DNA from 3 places in the Delftia sp. DT-2 genome. Region 3 is predicted to be linked to each of the others. Evidence: riboswitches for the same ligand, from Rfam matches in the RefSeq annotation. Region 3 holds a riboswitch; each other region holds the start of a gene.
What was found. Region 3 has a riboswitch for fluoride ahead of crcB (fluoride efflux transporter CrcB). Riboswitches for the same ligand answer to the same signal wherever they lie in the genome.
Positions count from the first base shown of each region.

Region 1: another riboswitch for fluoride. It lies ahead of PO605_RS30480 (voltage-gated chloride channel family protein); the one in region 3 lies ahead of crcB (fluoride efflux transporter CrcB).
Region 2: another riboswitch for fluoride. It lies ahead of PO605_RS06615 (voltage-gated chloride channel family protein); the one in region 3 lies ahead of crcB (fluoride efflux transporter CrcB).

Region 1 is NZ_JAQOTI010000038.1:132-2,395, reverse strand. It holds gene PO605_RS30480 (voltage-gated chloride channel family protein) at 1-1,294, opposite strand, end outside; fluoride riboswitch at 1,379-1,449, opposite strand; gene PO605_RS30475 (IS3 family transposase) at 1,922-2,146, shown strand.
Region 2 is NZ_JAQOTI010000003.1:361,211-363,474, forward strand. It holds gene PO605_RS06610 (DUF190 domain-containing protein) at 1-33, opposite strand, end outside; gene PO605_RS06615 (voltage-gated chloride channel family protein) at 33-1,328, opposite strand; fluoride riboswitch at 1,406-1,472, opposite strand; partial or broken gene PO605_RS06620 (IS5 family transposase) at 1,643-2,264, shown strand, end outside.
Region 3 is NZ_JAQOTI010000005.1:76,267-78,530, forward strand. It holds gene PO605_RS09795 (FecR domain-containing protein) at 1-34, shown strand, start outside; gene PO605_RS09800 (AAA family ATPase) at 92-643, opposite strand; gene crcB (fluoride efflux transporter CrcB) at 822-1,208, opposite strand; fluoride riboswitch at 1,290-1,353, opposite strand; gene PO605_RS09810 (DUF4124 domain-containing protein) at 1,521-1,685, shown strand; gene PO605_RS09815 (DUF4124 domain-containing protein) at 1,744-2,166, shown strand.

The sequences.
Region 1 (2,264 bases), on a different contig from region 3:
TCTTCTCTTGCGTCTGCTTGCGGCGGAACTGAGCGATGTCCGCGATCCGAAGGTCTTCGGGCAAGGCCTGGCGGTGCTTGCTGTGGCCGACGCGCTGCGCGTGATAGATGCCGGTGTGGCCCGAGACCAGGTAGCTCGCGATGCACGCGATGGCAGCGAGCGGGCCGATGGCGGGCCCGAAGAGTTCCACCGCCATGACGATGGTGGCAACCGGCGTATTGGCCGCCCCGGCGAACACCGCCACGAAGCCGATCGCGGCCAGCATCGAGAACGGCAGGTGCAGCACCGGCGCCATGGCGTTGCCCAGGGTCGCACCGATGTAGAACAGCGGCGTGACCTCGCCGCCCTTGAACCCAGTGCCCAGCGACACCACTGTGAAGACCAGCTTGCCAAGAAAGTCCCATGGCGCGGCCGGCGCCTGAAAGGACTCGATGATCGTCGGAATGCCGAGTCCGATGTATCGGTAGCCGTCGATGGCCCAGACTGCCGTTGCAACGACGATGCCGCCCAGGAGCGGGCGCAAGGGCGGGTAGGCAATCCAGCGCTTCATCAGCGCGCCGAGCTTGTGCGTGGCCGTGGCGAACACTAGCCCGGCCAGGCCGAACACGATGCCCGCGGCAACGACGGCGACCACGCTCCAGAAGGCGACCGGCGCCACGGCGGTGACGACATAGTGCGTGTGATGCACACCCCATGCCAGTCCGACCTGGTCGGCCACGATGGCGGCCACCATGCAGGGGAACAGGGCGTCGTAGCGCATGCGGCCGATGGCCAGCACCTCCAGGCCGAAGATCGCTCCGGCCAGCGGCGTGCCGAACACCGAGGCAAAGCCCGCGCTGATGCCGGCCATGAGCAAGATGCGCCGGTCTTCGTGCTTCAGACGGAACAGGTGTGTGAGCTGGTCGGCAAGTGCGCCACCCATCTGCACGGCAGTGCCTTCGCGCCCCACGGAGGCCCCGAAGAGATGCGAGATCACCGTGCCCCCTAGCACCAGTGGCACCATACGCAACGGCACGACCTTCTTCGGGTCGTGGATCTCGTCGATGAGCAGGTTGTTACCGGCATCTACCGGCTTGCCCAGGCGGTAGTAGATCCACCCTACGGCAAAGCCGGCCAGGGGCAGCAACCAGATGACCTGGCGGTGTGCTTCGCGCCAGTTGGTAGCCCTGTCGAGAGCAAACAGGAAGAAGGCGGAGGCGGAGCCGGCCAGGAAGGCGACGACGCTGGCGATGACGAGCCACTTGCCTATATATGGCAGAAGCTCGAGTTGTTCGGGGCGGCGAAAGCTGGTCATGTGGATCAGGAGCGAAAACAAGGGCCTGATCGACCAGCAAAGCAGATGTGAACGCGAACGCCTACAGCCCTGTGATGTGATCAGGTGTCTGTAGGCATCATTAGCTGCGGCGATGCCGCGACGGTTCATGGAGGAATGCCATCTCCAGTGGCGCGATGATAGCTGGCGGCCGCAGCAAAGTAAATTCTCTGGGGGCTTCAGCCGTGACTTACCAGGGGCTGGTGCCAGCGATGAGGCAGAAGCTCGGCGATTTGGAGGTGAAGTTGACGCGGACCGGCGGTCGGTTTCTGGTTTGTTTCTCAAACCATTGACGTCTCCCCCGAATTCCTGACCTTTCAAAACTGGAAGTGGGGTCGCTTTCCGGCAGTCCCGAAGGGGCGCAAGGACAAGCAATCAAGAGGTCGAGATTTTCCGAGGAGCAGATTGCATAAGCGCTACGACTGGCCGAGTCGGGCAGAAGAAGCTCGGTGACCTGGGCGTCATCGAGCTCAGACGCTTGACGATGCTGGAGCATGAAAATGCCCGTCTGAAGATCGTGGCCGACCCGACGTTGGACAAACAGATCCTGCAGGAGGTTGTCCGAAAAAAGCTCTGAAGGCTGTCAAGCGGCGTGAGCTGGCAGCCTGGATGCAGGAGAGCTTCAAAGTGAATGCGCGCAGGTCGTGCAGATTGGCGCTGCTGAGGCCCTCGGTCTGGTATCAAAAGAGCGAGGCGCTCGATCAAAGTTCGCAGCACCTGCGCATCCGGGAGATCGCGATGGATCGCCCACGGATAGGCTATTTGCGCGTGCTGTTCATGCTCAAGCGGGAAAGATGTACGGTCGGCAAGAAGCGGGTCTATCGCCTACACTGACTTGAGGGGTTGCAGCTTCGCACAAAGGTCAAGCGCCGCAAGCGCATCAGCCTGCAACGGGACCGGACCTGCGCTGGCGCATGGACTTCGTGCACGATCACATGCTTGATGGTCGGGC
Region 2 (2,264 bases), on a different contig from region 3:
CAGAGCTGCCAGCGTGGCCGGTTTGGTGCTCATCATGCTGGATCCTTGGTCTTGGTTGCCTCCACATCGCGGCGTGGAACTTCGGCCCCGGTCAGGCTGCGCCTGTGGTGCTTGCTGTGGCCAATGCGCTGGGCGTGGTAGATGCCTGCATGCCCGGAGAACAGGTAGGCGGTGACGCAGCCGATAGCCGCCAGTGGTCCGATGCCAGCGCCGAACAGCTCCATCGCCATCAAGGTAGTAGCAATGGGCGTGTTCGCCGCCCCCGCGAATACTGCAACAAAGCCGATGGCGGCCATGAGCGCGAACGGCATATGCAGCAAAGGCGCCAGGACGTTGCCCATGGTCGCACCGATGTAAAACAGCGGTGTCACCTCGCCGCCCTTGAAGCCCGTCCCCAGCGAGGCGACCGTGAACACCAGCTTGCCCAAGAAGTCCCATGGCAGCATGGGCTCTTGGAAGGAGCGAGCGATGTCCGGAATACCCAGGCCGATGTAGCGGTAGGCGTCGAGCGCCCAAACCGCCGTGGCGATGACGAGGCCGCCGAAGAAAGGCCGCAGTGGCGGGTATGCGATCAGGTGTTTGACCAGCGCGCCGATCTTGTGCACGGCGGTGGCAAAGAGCATTCCGACCAGGCCAAAGAGAATGCCGGCGATGATGACGGCGACCACACTCCAAGCATCGATATTGTTCACGGCGCTCATGGCGTAGTGGGTGTGGTGGACTCCCCAGGCGGTGCAGACCTGATCGGCTACGAAGGCTGCCACGATGCAGGGAAACAGCGCGTCGTAGCGCATACGGCCGATGGCCAGCACCTCCAGACCGAAGACTGCCCCGGCCAGCGGCGTGCCGAAGACCGAAGCGAAGCCGGCGCTGATTCCGCTCATCAGCAGCACGCGGCGATCGTCTTGGTGGAGTCGGAAAACATGCGTCAGCTGGTCGGCCAGAGCGCCCCCCATCTGCACGGCGGTGCCCTCGCGCCCGACTGATGCGCCGAACAGATGGGATATGACGGTGCCGCCCAGTACCAGCGGCACCATGCGTAACGGCACCACCTGCTTGGGGTCGTGAATCTCTTCGATCAACAGGTTGTTGCCGCCGTCCACCCGCTTGCCCAACAGGAAGTAAACGAGGCCCACTGCCATGCCTGCGAAGGGCAGCAGCCAGATGATCCAGGGATGGGCCTCACGCCAGGCCGTCGCCAGGTCCAGGGACAGCAAGAAGAACGCGGAAGCGGTGCCGGCCAGGGCCGCCACGAGGGTGGCGAAGATGAACCACTTGCCCAGATAGGGAAGCAGTTCAAGCTGTTCGAAATGGGGGAATTTGCGCATTGGTCAGGTAGCTCGAATTAATCGGCCTGACCAACGACGAGTTGCATGCGCGAGCGCCTACAGCCCTGAACAAGCCAGGTTCTGTAGGCGTCATCAGCCGCACTAGTGCGGCGGTTTTAGAGGCACGCCATCTCTTTGCGCTGCATTATAGGAAAAAGCATGGATGCTGTGCAGTACGCGCCGCGAGATGGCCGGTGTTTTGATTTATTAAAGTCGTAAACATGCTAAAGAGTGGCTAACACCACTTCGTCACAGGCCCCCGCAGAGCAGTTACGCTCGCTGCCCTCATGGCATGACGACCCGTAAGCAAAGAACTGTGGCTACAGCTACAACCCCTGATCCCAGCCTTCGTGCCTTCTGCCAAAGGCGATGCGCGCAAACTCGCAGTCAGCGATGAAGCCGTCCTCAACGGCATCTTGTTCGTGCCGCAAACAGGCATTCCATGGGAAGACCTTCCCCAATCGCTGGGCTACGGCAGCGGCATGACTTGCTGGGGGCGCTTGCGCGACTGGAACGCCGCTGGTGTCTGGGAGCCGCTGCACTAAGCCATGCAGACTTGCTTGCGTGAACATGACCAAATCGATTGGAGCCGGGCCAGCATTGATGACTCCTCGGTACCAAGCCCCAGGGGCAGGAAACGGGCCCAAACCCCACTGACAGAGGCAAGCTCGGCTCCAAGCGGCATATCGTCGTAGATGCCAGAGGCATCCCGCTGGTGATCTTGGTCAGCGGCGCGAACCGGCACGACTCCACGATATTCGAGAAGTGCGTGGACGCGACTCCTGCGATTGCTGGCCTGCCAGGACGTCCCCGTAGAAGACCGGCAAAGCTGCACGCCGACAAAGGCTACGACTTCAAGCGATGCCGAGCCCACCTGAGGCAGCGGGGCATCATTGGCCGCATTGCCAGACGAGGCATTGAGAGCAGCGAGCGCCT
Region 3 (2,264 bases):
GGTGCAAGTGCAGGCACGGTCTGGCGGGGATTGAGTAGGCGATCGAGGAGGCGTTCCAGTGGGCGAGCCGGCGGCCGCACGGCCTTTGTGGTCAGGCCCGCACATACGGGTGATGCACCACGTCGAAGCCCTCCTGTGCGCAAGGCGCGACAAAGTAGCCGGTGATCAGGTCGAACTGCTCATCGCTGGCCTGAAAGGGATGATCCCCCGCCGCATTGCGCGCACGCAGGCGCTGCTTGCAGACCTCATCGGGCACATCCAGGAAATGCAGGCGGTGGGAGGCACCCACCCTCTCGAACACGCTGCGCGCCCAACCTCTGCCTTCCAGCGTGTTGGCAGGAAAGTCCAGCACCACTGAAACGCCGGCATCCAGCAGCGCCTGCACATGTGCCCCCATCAATCCCTTGAGCCGCGCGCTGCAGCGCACATAGTCGGCCACCGACTGCATCTCGCCAGGATACAAACCGGCCAGCCAGGAATCCTCGCTGACCAGCACCGTGCCGGGCTGCGCCGCCAGTTGCCGTGCCAGCGTCGACTTGCCCGAGCCGATCTTGCCGCAGACCATGTGCAGCGTGGCCGGCCGCGCAGTACGGGAATCGGCCTGGGCGTCGTCCGCATGGCGGGACGGTTCGAGAACCTGCATATCCATCTCCTGAAAGGCTTGTGAAAACCCTGGAGGCGGAATGAAAAAACCCGCCTCTTCTGGGCGGGTTGCATGGCGCTGAAGGCCTCTGGCTAACCCACCATCCAATGGATGGTGCGAATAATCTGCGATGCGTTCAGGCGGGCCATGGCGCACAGCATAGCGCAATCAGGGCGCCTCAATGGGCCACCATCCGAACCAGCCCTAGCCCCGCAAACAGCGCGGCAACGCCCAGCACCAGCGAACCCAGCGCATACAGCACGGAAGCGAGCCAGTCGCCGCGCTCGTACAGCATGCCGATCTCCAGTGCGTAGGTCGAAAACGTGGTGAAGCCGCCCAGAATGCCCGTGGTGATGAACAGCCTCGCACTCTGCGGCAGCGAAGTCTTGAGCGCAAACCACTCCACCACCACCCCCATCACGAAAGCGCCCAGCACATTGATCGCCAAGGTGCCCAGTGGATAGGCACTGCCCACCAGCCGCAGTGCAAGCAGGTTCGAACCATGCCGGAGCGCGGAGCCGAGGCCGCCGCCCACGAACACCAAAATGAAACCGTAGATACCCATGACCGTCCTTTCATCAAACAACCGGGACGGGCGCGCCGGGCAGGATCAAGACACGGCCCTGCCACCGGCAGGACACGCCCCACCAAGGCAGGAGCCATCAGCCCCTTGCAGGGCGGTTTCGGGAAGCTCCATTCCCATCGTGCAGCCATTGCTGCGGTGGTCGAGTTTACTCCGGGCAAGCGAGCACAGGCAGCCATCCCGTGGCGGCAATACCGACCCTGCATCCCTTGCAGCGGCCTATTGGAATAACTTAACCTCAACCGATTCACCGTACCGGGATACCATCACTCCCATTCATTCACCGAGATGCATATGCGCCTATTGACTCTGACAATCGTTGCGACATTTCTGGCTTTACCTGCCGCCGCCCAGGTCTATCAATGCAAGGATGTTTCTGGAAAACTGATTTTTTCAGACAGCCCCTGCAGCAGCGACCAATCCGGCGCACTGATACAGCGCAAAAAAATCGGACGATGAAATCTACCGCGAACGGGCCGAGGCCGCAGAGGCCAATGAGCGAAAGCAGCAGCGCCAGATGAACGAAATGCAGCAGCGCCAGATCGAGAGCCAGCAGCGCGTCATCGAACAGCAGGCCCGCAAGGCGAATGCTCCTGCACCGGAGCAGCTCGGCGCATCCTCCCAGTGCAAGGAGGCGCGCAAGGAGCTGGAATTCGTATCCAGCATTCGCACCCTTTCCCTGGATGAAAAACGGATACGCACCAATGCAGCAATCACCAGCGTCAATGCTGCATGCGGCTCCAATACGCCGCTGATGCAGGAACCACCGAAGCCGGTTTTCACACCGCGGGCGGCCCAGCCTGTTCCTCTATCCAGTTGCAAGGGTGCACTTTGCTACGACAGCAATGGCGGAATCTACAACCGCAACGGCCAATTCATCAGTGACAGTCAAGGGCGGAGCTGCCGAATACTGGGTGGAACCATGATTGAGTGCGACTGAGCGCGGTCCATCATACTCTCGGCCTTCACCGGCTTCGCCGGCAGATGGCAACCCCCAAGTCCCGTCCGACACAGGGTCCGCAAGGCGTTGCAGGGTGT